Regions from separate parts of the Paenibacillus sp. EKM211P genome, predicted to be linked through region 2. Evidence: a T-box and tRNA genes for the amino acid it is inferred to sense, from the RefSeq annotation. Region 2 holds a T-box; the other regions hold tRNA genes.
The links. A T-box is a leader RNA that pairs with one kind of tRNA and senses whether it is charged. The one in region 2 lies ahead of leuS (leucine--tRNA ligase), so its partner is inferred to be a tRNA-Leu.

Region 1 (3,629 bases), on a different contig from region 2:
TGTATACTATAAAATTCCGTCTTAATATGCTTTGATGAAAAGGGGTATCCTATCTAAGAAGTGTACAGAAGCTATGTTATACTCAATAATTGGAGGTGAAAAAATGTTTGACCCGACCGTTTTTGATAATTTAAAAGTGGCTATGGAAAATGCGGTTTACGATCTGGATAATCTGGATTCACGTATTAACATTACACAGCGAATCGATAGATTGGAGATGTCGGTAATGTCCCGTGAATTTGGCGTACAGTTCAGCCTGAGAGAACAGCCGGGTGTGACGGCAGAGCTTCAACTAAAGATGGATTTAAACAACCTGGCTGCAGAAATATTGGAAATGGAAGATCAAACTCCGGGATGTAGCTTGTTGCTGTATTTTGATATGAAGATTCGAGAGATTGTGACACAATGCAGCCGGATTGAAAATATACTGACCGACATTTGGAAGCCCGAACTTCGACCAGTACAAACGTTAAGTCAGATTTACGGAGAGAAGACGTCTACATACCAAAACAGGATTGAACTCCGATTTTCCAGGCAAATTAACGAAGATCAGATGGAGGATATTTCAGAGTTGTTGGAACACGTGTTGCTGACGCTTATGGAATTAAACAAGGTCTAACCCCCTCTTTCTCTTAATGAAAGACAGGCTGTTGTCGTTGGGGGGATGTAGAGGTAAAGGAGCTAGGGATATATGATAAATGAACACGATTTTTCTGAAATATATGCGATTATGGAATCTTCTTTTCCAGCATCAGAATGCAGGACATTTGAGGCTCAAAAGGCTTTATTGAAGCATCCTAGCTATCGTATTATCACTGAAAAAAATGAGCAGGGAAATATAGTCGCTTTTTTGGCGGGCTGGGAATTTGAACATTTTCGGTTTGTAGAGCATATCGCGGTAGATTCCCGTATACGAGGTGGCGGATTAGGCAAAAAGCTTATGGGTAGATTTATATCACAGTCTGACCAACCGGTAGTGCTGGAGGTTGAGCCTCCAGTGGATGGATGGTCACGGAGAAGAATTGGTTTTTACGAACGAATGGGATTCCATCTGAACCATTTTGAATATGTACAGCCCCCTCTAAGAGAAGGACAGACGGATCTGCGGCTTCAAATTATGAGCTATCCAGGTGCGCTGTCTGAACAGGAATTTACTCCGTTTAAAGAGATTTTATATACCGAGGTTTATGGGCTTAAATAAGAGACTAGACAGTAGTAGATAAAAGTAAAAGGCTCTGCTTGTTCCGTATAGATACGGGAGCGGAGCCTTTGCTCTAAAAAGCTAGAGGTGCTTCATTATCATTAATGTTTTGTCCATATCATCACAAATTCCTTCTCATCAGTTTCAGCATCCACAGATTCCTCTTGTATCGCAAATCCATTTTTAGTATAAAAGTTAAATGCTTTCGTGTTGGACTGGTACACTTTTAGCTGAATCTCATCATGCTGCTTCTTAACCCAATCTAATAGTAATTTGCCATAGCCTTTTCTTTGAGAATCAACCCGTATAAACAGAGCAGCCAAGTATCCGTCCATCATGGAAATGAAGCCGCCGATCGTATGGTCATCTTGTATGATAACGTAGTTCTGAGCGAGGGGAAGGTACTTGTTCTCCATCTCGGCAGCTTTAGATGTCCAATACTCCCGAGCAATAAAATGGTGGGCTTCTACGGAAGCGTCCAGCCAAATGGCTACCAGTTCTTTCAACTCTTCTACTTTCGCAGGTCTAATTGACATTGTAACGCCTCTTTTCACATTATGTAATCTTATCTATATTAAGTATGATACTGAAATAAAAAAGACCGTCCGTAGACGGTCTTTTTACCCGTGGCGCTTAATTAAAGCCTTGATCCGTATCCCGCGCCTCCGTCAACTCTGCAAATTAGAGAATAACGGACCGGGTAAGGGATACGCTCAACATATGATTATTGATGTTGACGCACCTCCTTTCCTGATGCGTTCATCTTACCATATCTGGTTGGTGATATCCAGTGATTTTCTTATATTTACTAGCATTATTCATAGAAAATATAATATAAATCGGCTTGCTTTTAAGCTCTATTCAAGATATAATTTTAATTACGGCGATTAAAGTATCGCCATCAATACATAGTATGCGGTCGTGGCGGAATTGGCAGACGCGCACGGTTCAGGTCCGTGTGGGCTAACCCCCCGTGGAGGTTCGAGTCCTCTCGACCGCATTATACCTAACAATTACAGGTTCTTGGATTGGCTGAATGCCTCCAAGAGCCTGTTTTTATATGGTTAAGATGCGTGCTATTAAACAGCCATTTTATTTATGCTGGAATATATATTTAATATAATCTTTTGCACTCTGGTTAACGTCTTCATCACTTGCTTGAAACGAGGCTCCGAAGACAGCGAAATAGGGTAATGTTACGGCGCCCACATGTACTGCGCTTGCTTTAAAAGGGGCTATAACTTCATCTACCGTAAATGTAACGGAACCCGTAGATAAGTAGTTTTCTTTTTTATCGCCAATCGACATGGCGATCCCTAGCTTCTTTCCTTTTAACTTATCACCTTTTGAACCATAAGCCCATCCATGGGCAAAAACATCATCAAACCACTTTTTTAATAGAGGAGGGTAACTATACCAGTATAAAGGGAACTGAAATATGATATTGCTGTGTGCTTCAAGTAACTTTTGTTCTTTCAAAACATCAATTTTCCAGTTGGGATACTCTTTATAAATTTCATGAATTGTAATTTCATTGGAATATCGAAGTAATTCTTGTTTCCATCTTTGATTTACTCTGGAATTTTCAATATTCGGGTGTGCTAAAATTACGAGAGTCTTCATCATCAATCACCTTTCTTACATCGCATCATTTGCTTTTTGTGGATACGTATTATTATTCTGTAGGCTATAAAAAATGTAAATACACACAATAAAGTAATATAGTTACTTGAAAGTGTGCGTGGTACTTAGAGTGAAGATATGTGATTATAAAATGAATTCGATAAACTTAGTTATTTTAGTCTTGAAGAGGTGGTCGTATGAAACAATATAATTTAGGCATAGAAGCAACACTGGAGATCATCGGAGGTAAGTGGAAATCCTTAATCATATGCTTATTAATGTCTGGTAGAAAGAGGACCAGTGAATTACAGCGTAGTATTGCAGGCATTTCTCAAAAGGTTCTTATACAGCAACTTCGTGAACTTGAGAAGGATGGGATCATAGGCAGACATGTGTATAATCAAATGCCTCCAAAAGTGGAGTACTATATAACGGAATATGGAATTACAGCAAATGAAATTATTGATTTAATGTGTACCTGGGGAAGGACTAATATCAAAATAAGACAAGAGAAAGGAGAAGATGTGATATTGCTAGAAAATAAGTCCAAATGAATATTGGAGTTAAAGAGCGCTGTAGACTATGATGTTTACGGCGATTTTCTTTTTGGCGTAGAGTCGCAGTTCGGGGATATCTGTGTCATAGTATTTGATCACTTACCTTCAAGACTATGTTATATGTTGAGCCATAAGCTGATTTGTAATATAGTTATGACTGGACAACCATTCCATCAATATTAAATGAATGCCAAAGTAGGGGGACCCTTGCAATGATTATTAAACCGAAAATTCGTGGTTTCATATGT
Region 2 (3,629 bases):
CTGTCCAGCGACAATGCAAAAGTTTCCATCGCTTTGGCATCAAGATCTTTGGCAATCGTTGCACGCTGTACGATTTTACCATTCATCTGAATGACAATTTCCACTTCAGCGTCTACCGTCCATGCTTCATCATAGGCAGGCCAAGCCGCGTAGGTAATGCTCTCGTTGTGTCCCAGTAGCTGCCACAGTTCCTCGGCTAGATGCGGTGCAAGCGGCGACAGCATTTGCACGAAGTTTTCCATCGCTGCACGCGGCAGAAGGTCTGCTTTGTATGCATCATTGGTGAAGATCATCAGCTGGCTGATCGCTGTATTGAAACGCAATGCATCCAGATCCTCGGTTACCTTTTTCAGCGTTTTATGCCAGGTCCGTTTGAACTCGTCGCTACCGCCGTCATTTTTAATTTTTTCGTTCAGGCTACCATCCTCGGAAACAAACAGGCGCCATACGCGGGACAGAAAACGATGCGCTCCCTCTACCCCATTCTCATTCCATGGCTTGGTCGCTTCCAGCGGCCCCATAAACATCTCATAAATACGCAGCGTATCGGCGCCAAACGTATTAACAATATCATCTGGATTGATGACATTACCGCGTGATTTACTCATTTTTTCATTATTGTTGCCTAGAATCATACCCTGGTTGACCAGCTTATAGAAAGGCTCTTTCGTTTCCACTACGCCGATATCATACAGCACCTTGTGCCAGAAACGGGCATACAGCAAGTGAAGAACCGCATGTTCCGCTCCGCCAATATACAGGTCAACAGGCATCCATTCGCGCTGTTTCTCTTTGGACACAAGCTCTTTATCATTTTTTGGATCAATAAAGCGCAGGTAGTACCAGCAGCTTCCTGCCCATTGCGGCATCGTATTTGTCTCGCGACGTGCTTTCATACCTGTTTCAGGATCAACGGTTTCTACCCAATCTGTCGCATTCGCCAGTGGGGATTCACCTGTACCTGAAGGCTTGATATTGTCCATCTCTGGCAATACGAGCGGCAGTTGATCCTCAGGAACTGTTTTAATCGTTCCATCTTCTAGATGAATTACTGGAATCGGCTCGCCCCAATAGCGTTGGCGGCTGAACAGCCAGTCACGCAGACGATAGGTTACTTTGCCCTGCCCCTTACCCTCAGCTTCGAGCCATTCAATCATTTTCGGAATAGCTTCCTCATTGGTCAGTCCATTCAGCAGGCCTGAATTGACATGCGGACCATCCTCGGTGTATGGCTCTTTGTCCACGTCTCCACCTTGAACGACCTCAGTGATTTTCAATCCGAACTTCTTGGCAAATTCCCAGTCACGTGCATCATGGCCCGGTACTGCCATAATTGCACCTGTTCCGTAGCCTGCCAGTACATAGTCCGCAATCCAGATTGGCAGCTTTTCGCCGTTCACCGGATTTACTGCATAAGCTCCTGTGAATACGCCTGTTTTATCTTTGGCCAGATCCGTACGCTCCAGGTCACTTTTCCGAGCAGCTTGTTCACGATACTGTTGTACAGCGTCCTTTTGCTCAGGTGTAGTGATCATATCCACCAATTCCTGCTCTGGGGCCAGCACACAGTAGCTTGCACCGAACAATGTATCTGGACGGGTTGTAAATACTGTGAGTTGTTCGTCATAGCCTTCAATTGGAAAATGAACCTCTGCCCCGGTAGACTTACCAATCCAGTTCCGCTGCATATCCTTAATGCTTTCGGACCAGTCCAGTTCCTCCAGATCGTCAAGCAAACGATCGGCGTATTCCGTAATTTTCAGCATCCATTGACGCATGGGTTTGCGGATAACCGGATGGCCGCCACGCTCACTCTTACCATCAATTACTTCTTCATTCGCCAGTACCGTTCCCAGTGCTGGGCACCAGTTCACGGGCACTTCAGCTACATAAGCGAGGCCACGCTTGTACAGCTGGATGAAAATCCACTGTGTCCATTTGTAATAATCAGGATCAGTTGTGCTGATTTCACGATCCCAGTCATATGAAAAGCCAAGTGATTTGATTTGACGGCGGAAGTTATTTACGTTCTTCACCGTAATTTCGCGTGGGTGCTCGCCTGTATCCAGCGCATGCTGTTCGGCAGGCAGACCAAAGGCGTCCCAACCCATCGGATGCAGTACGTTGTAGCCACGCATTCTTTTATAACGTGAAACAATATCTGTAGCTGTATATCCCTCCGGGTGGCCTACATGCAGACCAGCTCCAGACGGATACGGAAACATATCCAAAGCATAAAACTTCGGTTTACCCGGTTCTTCCCCAGTGCGGAACGTTTTGTTCTCATCCCAATATTTCTGCCATTTTGGTTCAATACTTTGCGGTTGATAGCCGTGCTTCGGCTGTGTGTCTGTCATTGTCTTTTCCTCCTCAAACGGTATGCAACAAAAAAACCTCTGCATCCCGTAGCGTGTCAGCGCTAGGGACGAGAGGTTATATTCCCGTGGTACCACCCTAGTTAGCAGAAAGCGTTCTTCGCATTCTACTCCCTTTGCACCTGATAACGGAGGTGATCCGATGCGTATTAATAACAGGACACTGACACCTATATAGGTGCTTTCCTGCGTTGGACGCATATCTCCGAGGTGAGTTCGCTTTGCACTGTCAACCGGCTTGCACCACCCGCCGGCTCTCTACATGTCCAGACAAAACTACTATTCCTCATCAGCGATTATTTAACCGTTAATAATGGCACTATTATATTGAAAACCGCGAAGAAAGTCAAATAAGGACTACATTTGATACGAAGCGCCATCTTCATACTAGTTGTCCATGACACATGAATACGAATGTTTTATAATAACTCCAAGTTGCAATGGTTCAAGTTGAGATGAGATAAGAAAGGTGAGTGGAGACATGGCACAGATTAAAATTTTCGGGACAAAAGAAAAGCTAAATCCGATCAAAAAGCAACTTTCAGAGGTGATTCACTCTGCCGTGGTGGATGCGTTCAATTATCCTCCAGACAAGAGGTTTCATCGTTTTTTCCCTATGAATCATGAAGATTTTATATATGCAGATGGTCGCTCCGACGCATACACCATTATTGAAATCAGTATCTTCGAAGGCAGAACGACAGAAGCTAAGAAGCAACTCATCAATCTGTTATTTCAAAGAATTAACGATCTTTTGGGTATTTCTCCACAGGATCTTGAAATTACTATATTTGAAACCCCGAAACAGAATTGGGGCATTCGGGGTGTACCGGGTGATGAACTTCAGCTGAACTATAAAGTGAATATATGAGAGCAAAAAGACGCCCTTCATGACTTCATGAAAAGCGTCTTTCTTTTTCTATATTAGCTCAATGAATCCTGCTATTTTACAGCGACATAAAAAAGTCTCGCCGCGTCATCTGTTGCTTCTACCCATTCAAAATCTGCATATACCTTCACATCACGAAAACCCGCTTTGGACAATTCTGCCTTCATCCAGTCTGGATCATAAGCACGCTGTACGTGAATTTCCTCAAAACGCTGGTACAGATCGCGTCCTTCATGTTCTGCTTTCGCAAAGATACTGAGATGATGCTCAATTTCACAACGGGGAGTGTCCAATGCGCATGTCCAGATATACGAAATAGAGCGTTCATCCAGTACGAATGGTTGTTCTTCATCATAACGCAAAAA
Region 3 (3,629 bases), on a different contig from region 2:
AGGATAACGCTTACAACCAACCTATGCTTCTCGTATCTCTCTAAAACTCTGTATTTCACCTCTTTTTGAAAATGAAAGGCATGTCAATATTGGCGTAGGGTATGGTACGGTTGCCCTTTATTTATAAAAAAGAAAGAAAATGCGCTATATGTACTAGATAATTATCGAATGAAGCCTTTTTTATGAGAAGAAACACCTCAATTTGCTCCATTTGAAGTGCGATTTACCGTTTTGAACAAAAGACGATTTTACAATGCACAATGTCTGTAGACTCTTCTGGACTTGCAACCCCTTGTTGAATTGTTCACAATTTAATTGTAGAATATTTAATTAGGAGGGATATCATGAGCGTATATAAATATGATGCACAGACCCTACAAGGGGCACAAATTCCGTTATCCACATACGAAGGGAAAGTTCTTCTTATCGTGAATACTGCCAGCAAATGTGGCTTAACCCCCCAGTACAAGGCGCTACAAGAGCTATATGACCAGTATCATGAACAGGGGCTCGAAATTTTGGGATTTCCCAGCAACCAGTTCGCCAAACAAGAGCCGGGTTCCAGCGAGGAGATCTCCGAGTTTTGCCAACTCAATTACGGAGTGACTTTTCCCATGTTCGCCAAGACAGATGTTAACGGTGATCAGGCACATCCTCTATTTCGCTACCTGACCCACACTGCTCCAGGCGTATTAGGCTCCAAAGCGATCAAATGGAATTTTACTAAATTCTTAATTACACGAGAAGGTAACGTATTTAAGCGTTATGCGCCGCAAACCACTCCAGACAAGCTTGTAGGAGATATTAAGAAGCTTTTGCAGAAAAACTGACAATCTTTATGCATTACAGTTAACGAGCGGTCCGTTGTCCATACGACTGCTTCTGTGACGGGAGGATATGACGAAAAGTATTTAACAAAAAAAGCATCCCTTCACGTAAAACGTGTCAGGATGCTTTTTCAACTGGGTATTGCATATAATGCGGTCGAGAGGACTCGAACCTCCACGGGCGTACGCCCACTACCCCCTCAAGATAGCGTGTCTGCCATTCCACCACGACCGCATGTCATAATGTATTGAGGCAACAGATTTATTATACTCTCTCAGCAACAATTTGTAAACAAGAATATTATAATTATTTTTAATGTAACTTTATATAACATATATAAGCAATAAAATTATTTAATTTGACATAATTGAGTTCGAAGTGTAAATATATATTACATAAATGTTTAAATTATTATTATAAAAATAAGATTTGAGTCAAATAACATCACACAAACATTCACTTCAAGGAGGCGAACCGTCCTGCATAAAGGTAACCGGTTGCTAAACTACGCATTATTGTTGGACCCTTCCCTACCTATTGGTGGTTTCACCCGTTTCTACGGATTGGAGGAGCGTTTCCGCGCTGGACACCTGAACAGTCTACAGGATCTGAAACATTACATGCGAGACGATTGGTATCCTCAAATCACAACCCTTGACGGCATGGCCATTAAAAGTCTGTATGCAGCCATCCAGCAGAATGACGGTTGGCGGATCGCCCTTATTGATAAAATGCTGCACGCCCAACATCCTTCCTTGCAGCATGTAAAAGAGTCGCGACTTTCTGGCCAGCGACTGCTCAAGCTCACCAAGGCTCTCTATCCTTGGCTCGCATTTGACCAACTGGAAGACACACTCACTCAATACAATGCAATTGGCACACTCGCTACTGTCCACACTTGGATTAACTCCCTCCTCGGAAGCGATATAGAACAGACCATTCACGGCTATTTTGCCACAGCGGTATCCTTCTGTATCGAAGATGCCTTTAGACTGCTCAATCCTCCTTATGAGGAAAAAAATCCTCTTATCGATCATATGACCAGCGAGTTGCTTACCACCTGGAAGAAGATTAACAAACCTACGCCAAGCTCATATCAGCGCCATCTTTTCCACAGCCATCGGACCAGCTCCTACATCACTCAGCCACCCTATATGAGCCATAGCAGCCAATTGAATGCATCCAGACCCTTTTCCTCCTCCGTCCTATTTAAACACCTTCCAGCATCCCTCTGATGCGTCGTTTACCAATCTAGCAGTCACAATAAAAATACTCTGCCCTTTTCTCAAGCGGCAGAGTATTTTTATTCATGTATCCCAAATTCACACCAATAACAGACCATAGTCGGATTATTTTCACTTTTTGCACTTAATTAAGTAATCATTTTAACAAAATACCGTATTTAAGATTGTATAAACACGTATAAAAGTGTATCATAGTTTTAGATGGTTAATTCTAACATGTTTACTGATGATTATTATATCACACCAATTATTCCGTAAGAATCCGTAAGGGGCGATTTCTCTTGAACAACAAAATGCCTGTCACCTCCTTCGGGTGGGCCATCAAACAAAGGCTTGTCGAGCTTCGGCTGGATCAGAAAACATTTTGCGAGACACATAATATTCCGCCTTCACGCTTGTCCAATCTGATTCACGGCACCCGCAAAGCACAAAGGTACAGAAAACAAGTTGCTGCAATTCTGAATATCGACGATAACGATTATAAGGAGGCGACACCACACTAAACCGAACAAGCATTTCAGCAACCAATGCGTCGCCATATTATCAGGAAACCAAATAAACCCGTAAACCGAACCCTCAGTTCGTTTTACGGGTTATCACCCAGGCGTTTAGCCATAGATTATTCAAGTTTTGTTTTGTCCTTCTCTCTTTTTTGCTTACGGTACTTCGCAAATTCAACGTATTCTAAAATAAAGTTCTGTTCTTCTGTCTCAAGATCTTCAGCCTGGCAATTCAGTGGCCCCATCACCCCAAAAAAATAAGCAGCCTTCTGCTCCTGAAGCACGCCTTCCCCTGGCTTAATCCCTTTCATCAACCAGTCGAGCGATACATTAAAAAAGTCCGAAATCTGAATCAAATGGGCGGTACCTGGCGTTGTTTTTCCCCTTCTCCAATCACCGAGATTCCCTGAGCTAATTTTAAGCTTTTCACAAAATGCCTTCTTGGTCATTCCTCGATCCTTAATTAAAGCTTCAATCCGCTGATAAATAGTTTGATCTCCCACAACGTTTCCCCTCCGACACTGTAGCTTTTTCTAATTAATTTTCAATTGTACATATTAGAATGTCCTTATCAAATCCCACAGCAAACATTAATCAGTAGTTGAATTGGGCTGGTCTTTCTCTTTACGAAAGCGGGTAAATTCAATATACTCAAGTATAAAATCTCTTTCCGCCTCACTTAGCGATCCCCCCTGGCAATTCAGTTGCCCTGAAGCTCCAAAAAAATAAGGGTCCTGCGACTCCTTCAGCACCTTACTCTGCACGTCTCGACCCAGCATAATCCAATCCAGACTAGCGTCAAAAAAAGAAGCGATTTCTATGAGTTTATTCGTGCCTGGTGTCGTTTTTCCTCTTTTCCAATCTCCAAAGTTCCCTGTACTAATGCCCAACTGCTGGCAAAACGCCTTTTTCGTCATACCTCGTTCCTTAATGAGCTCCTCAATGCGTTGGTAAATAGATTGCATAGAAGTTCCTTCCTCCCTAGCAGGCTCTCCAAATAACGATATCATGTCCCTTGTTCCCTTTTCAAAGATCACGTGTGCCAAAATTACCGAAT
Region 4 (3,629 bases), on a different contig from region 2:
ACCACGCTTATGCGCTTCCATAGCGTCCTGTTTGGTTGTTGGCAGGAAGGGCATGACAGCAACGGTGATTTTGACGGGTAAATTTAGAATCTCCTCGGTACCTTTCATATTGTTCCCTAAATCATCAATAATGACAGCAACCCTTTTTTGCTGCTGGTTCTGCTGGTCTATTGCTTCGGCAACAGCAGTTTTACAGATCATAAATAACATACAGACTGAAATACAAAGCACTACAATTATTTGCATTCTAGATCTTGCATGGTGTATAAGCGCATAAGACGAATCCTTCCGGCTGCGTGATGCCTTTAAGGCTTTTTTTATTATATTTCTCAGGTGCAACTTCCGTCGTGTACTCATTTGCGGGTCAGCCTCCTTCTCTGTCCCTTCATTGTGTGAGTAAAACCGTTTAAATATGTACAAGGCAGATCTGAGATATAATCTCTGATCTGCCTTGAAGTGCGCATAATAACGTATATTAAAGCTGATTACCAGTTTTTGTAGATAAATTCATCACGACCGGATTGGGCTCGATCTTCCTTATAATGTTTCACATTCTTCTTGTGATAATCCTGATGATAATCCTCTGCCGGATAAAAAATCGAAGCCGGAAGAATCTCCGTTACAATTGGCTTATCAAAGCGTCCGCTTTGTACCAACTGTTCCTTGGATTGCTGTGCAAGCTCACGTTGCTGCTCCGTATGATAAAAAATGGCAGGTTTATATTGTGTGCCTCGGTCCTGAAATTGACCTTCTCCGTCGGTAGGATCTGTTTGCGGCCAATACAATTCAAGTAGCTTTTCATAAGGAAACAGCTCAGGATCAAACGTAATCTGCACCACCTCATAGTGCCCTGTTGTTCCTGTTTTAACCTGTTCGTAGGTCGGATCGGAAATCACCCCTCCAGTATAGCCTGAGACAATACTATGAATCCCCGGCTGCTCCTCAAACGGAGTCACCATACACCAGAAGCACCCACCTGCAAAAGTTGCTTTCTCCATCTTCCATCCAACCTTTCAATAGCTTCATCATAAAACGTGTTACTTTCTATCATATCTTAAAAATTGAACTTATAAAAGAATTGCTCAAGGACTTGAATAAAATTCAAGTCCTTACATTGTCCTTCCTGGGAAATCTGCAATAACTCCGAAACATAAGAAAAGGCTTATAAAACTGCTACGAGAGCAATTCTATAAACCTTTTCTAAATGGATGCGGTCGAGAGGACTCGAACCTCCACGGGGGGTTAGCCCACACGGACCTGAACCGTGCGCGTCTGCCAATTCCGCCACGACCGCATATATATTTGTCGTCTATTTCAAAAGAATCAATCTTTCTTAGCGACAAGATAGATCATACCATGCTCAAATAAAGTTGTCAAACCTTTTATTTTTCTTTATTTATTCTTGATAAAAAAGGAATAATACGATAATATAAGAACATAGGTTCCTATTAACTTATGTTCTTTCACTTCGATGACTATGAATTATCATCACATTTCCCTAAGGCGGTGAATGGTAATGATCTCTTCGGATACTACTCAGCATCCATGCTCTCTTGTGAAAAGTTATCTGCTCCTTACCTTTATTCAAAAAGTATTTGAGCGTGACAGCCTAATTCTTGAGGAAAGCGGCGTGCTGAAAACCCCTGATCTTTATGTCGAAATGGTTAACGCAGGAATAGATCGTACCGGAATCCTGCTATCTGAAATCAAACATGAATTTAAGAAGTATCACATTCGTGTTCTAGACATCCAACAAAACCACTCCGGCGTTCACGCCACCTATATATATAAAGGCGTCAAAGAACAGTTCCGTATGCCTATGTCCGCATTCCGCAAAGAAATGTATGAACGAATGCGAGCTTATTTGGGACTCCCTACCTCTTTGCCTCATACGGCAGCTCTACCTTTACCAGAGAAATATCGCCCCGAATTACCCAATAACTCAACCCCCAAACCCCTACGCGTTGTTGGGCGAAGTTGGGTTGCATCCTCTTCTGCCTACAAGCATAAATCCCCTCGCCCTGCTGCTTTTGCTGCAAGTAAAAGAGCATAATCCCCGCACTACACGCAAAAAGAAGCTTCCGCAGGCACTAACTGTGCTCGGAAGCTTCTTTTCATAACCATCATTTGTTGAGATCAATCTATGTCCGCTATTACGATTATAAATTATCTGTATGAATGATTCGCTTTAATGTAACGCCTTCTGTACACGGGTAACCCCTTGACTTAGAGCATGTCCTCCACCAACTGCAGCAGCTACAGCAACGGTCTCCATAATCTCCTGATCACTGGCTCCTTTGGAGCGCGCCTCATTCACATGATAAAACGTACACACCTCATTGTTCGCAAATAAGCCAATACCTAGCGCAATCAGTTGCTTGGTTTTTTCATCTAAACTGCCGGCTTGAAAGCATTCTCCGGTAAAGCGATGATAGGCATGAACTACCTCGGGCAACTTATCTTCCAAATGGCTGATTTGATCCTTGTATGCATGTACTTTTTCGTCCATAACCGTCATTGACACAGCACGCCCTCTCTGTTGAGTTTTCCTTTATTACTGTGTCCGATTTAGAGTTTCTGTATGCCTAATGAAACACCCGTTTTTTAGCCAATCCCCATTGGGAACTCGTTTCTTAATCCAGATCTATCGGATTGTGTCGCGGCTCGCTGAACGGCTGATATGTATAGCTGCGATCCAACTTGACCACACGTCGATTCTGGCGGCGAATAAGCACCTGTTCATCATCCCATGCCAGTACAATGCCAACCACATCGTTGGACTCCAATCCATCGCGTACGACGCGTACCTTTTCACCAGAAAGTCGATAAGCATCCAATTCTTCGTCCATTATCATTCATGTCCCCTCCTTATCCATTTTTTTCAACACAACGGCCATAATTTTATAGCATGAAAAAGTTTAAAAAGAGACCTAAACGAATCATTTAGGTCTCTTTCCGCTTACTACTTATATGGATTGCCAACAGAGCAACAAATTATCCCGACTGATTTACACTGTGATCATGTTCTTTTGTATCGTTCTTCTCGTACCAGAAGTCCAGCACTTGTGCAGACAACACTCGCTGTTCTACATACTCCACTTGGTGAGCAGTAAATTCTTCTTTCCAAGAGAAAGACAATTCTTCGCATAGGTTAACCAATGTCAGCAACTCAGACCAGGCCACATAGCGTTTATACCAAAAAAACTGAGGATGTTCAATCATATAGGGATACAAATCGTCGAATTCCGTATGCTTACAATCCAAGGCGCGTTCAAAATGCACTTTAGCCGCTGCCAGTTTTTCCAGAAAAAACTGTTCGGTCAATTGTTCATTCCCCATGTTGCTGCCTCCTCTCCCAAACCTTATATATATTATAAGCGAAATTGATGCTCATGCAAAGGTTATTATTAGAAATAAGGATCCGAAGCTTCGAATTGTTACTATTCAGCAAACTCTATCTTACCGTCAGCCAATGACGAAATTTTAACCAATGATTCTACACGAATGCCCTGCTCACGAATGGTTCTCGCTCCGGCCTGAAACATTTTTTCAACCGCAACCCCGAATCCAACCAACTCCGCTCCGGAGCGTTGAATAATTTTAACCATGCCTCGTGCCGCATCGCCATT

Region 1: it encodes a tRNA-Leu, which carries the amino acid that the T-box ahead of leuS (leucine--tRNA ligase) is inferred to sense. The anticodon was not compared.
Region 3: it encodes a tRNA-Leu, which carries the amino acid that the T-box ahead of leuS (leucine--tRNA ligase) is inferred to sense. The anticodon was not compared.
Region 4: it encodes a tRNA-Leu, which carries the amino acid that the T-box ahead of leuS (leucine--tRNA ligase) is inferred to sense. The anticodon was not compared.

Annotation. Positions count from the first base shown of each region.
Region 1 covers NZ_JAAMNS010000015.1:14,592-18,220, reverse strand. The annotation lists gene G9G57_RS19185 (hypothetical protein) at 104-619, shown strand; gene G9G57_RS19180 (GNAT family N-acetyltransferase) at 692-1,201, shown strand; gene G9G57_RS19175 (N-acetyltransferase) at 1,303-1,737, opposite strand; tRNA gene G9G57_RS19170 (tRNA-Leu) at 2,117-2,201, shown strand; gene G9G57_RS19165 (NAD(P)H-dependent oxidoreductase) at 2,294-2,824, opposite strand; gene G9G57_RS19160 (winged helix-turn-helix transcriptional regulator) at 3,022-3,378, shown strand; gene fabV (enoyl-ACP reductase FabV) at 3,594-3,629, shown strand, end outside.
Region 2 covers NZ_JAAMNS010000002.1:201,571-205,199, forward strand. The annotation lists gene leuS (leucine--tRNA ligase) at 1-2,357, opposite strand, end outside; T-box leader at 2,419-2,677, opposite strand; gene G9G57_RS03925 (tautomerase family protein) at 2,857-3,246, shown strand; gene G9G57_RS03930 (class I SAM-dependent DNA methyltransferase) at 3,318-3,629, opposite strand, start outside.
Region 3 covers NZ_JAAMNS010000003.1:398,829-402,457, reverse strand. The annotation lists gene G9G57_RS07980 (glutathione peroxidase) at 345-830, shown strand; tRNA gene G9G57_RS07975 (tRNA-Leu) at 980-1,062, opposite strand; gene G9G57_RS07970 (urease accessory protein UreF) at 1,326-2,063, shown strand; gene G9G57_RS07965 (Rha family transcriptional regulator) at 2,354-2,575, shown strand; gene G9G57_RS07960 (helix-turn-helix domain-containing protein) at 2,692-3,075, opposite strand; gene G9G57_RS07955 (helix-turn-helix domain-containing protein) at 3,163-3,537, opposite strand.
Region 4 covers NZ_JAAMNS010000012.1:73,569-77,197, forward strand. The annotation lists gene G9G57_RS17015 (divergent polysaccharide deacetylase family protein) at 1-357, opposite strand, end outside; gene msrA (peptide-methionine (S)-S-oxide reductase MsrA) at 486-998, opposite strand; tRNA gene G9G57_RS17025 (tRNA-Leu) at 1,210-1,294, opposite strand; gene G9G57_RS17030 (hypothetical protein) at 1,517-2,053, shown strand; gene G9G57_RS17035 (carboxymuconolactone decarboxylase family protein) at 2,189-2,518, opposite strand; gene G9G57_RS17040 (hypothetical protein) at 2,634-2,855, opposite strand; gene G9G57_RS17045 (hypothetical protein) at 2,995-3,339, opposite strand; gene G9G57_RS17050 (xanthine phosphoribosyltransferase) at 3,441-3,629, opposite strand, start outside.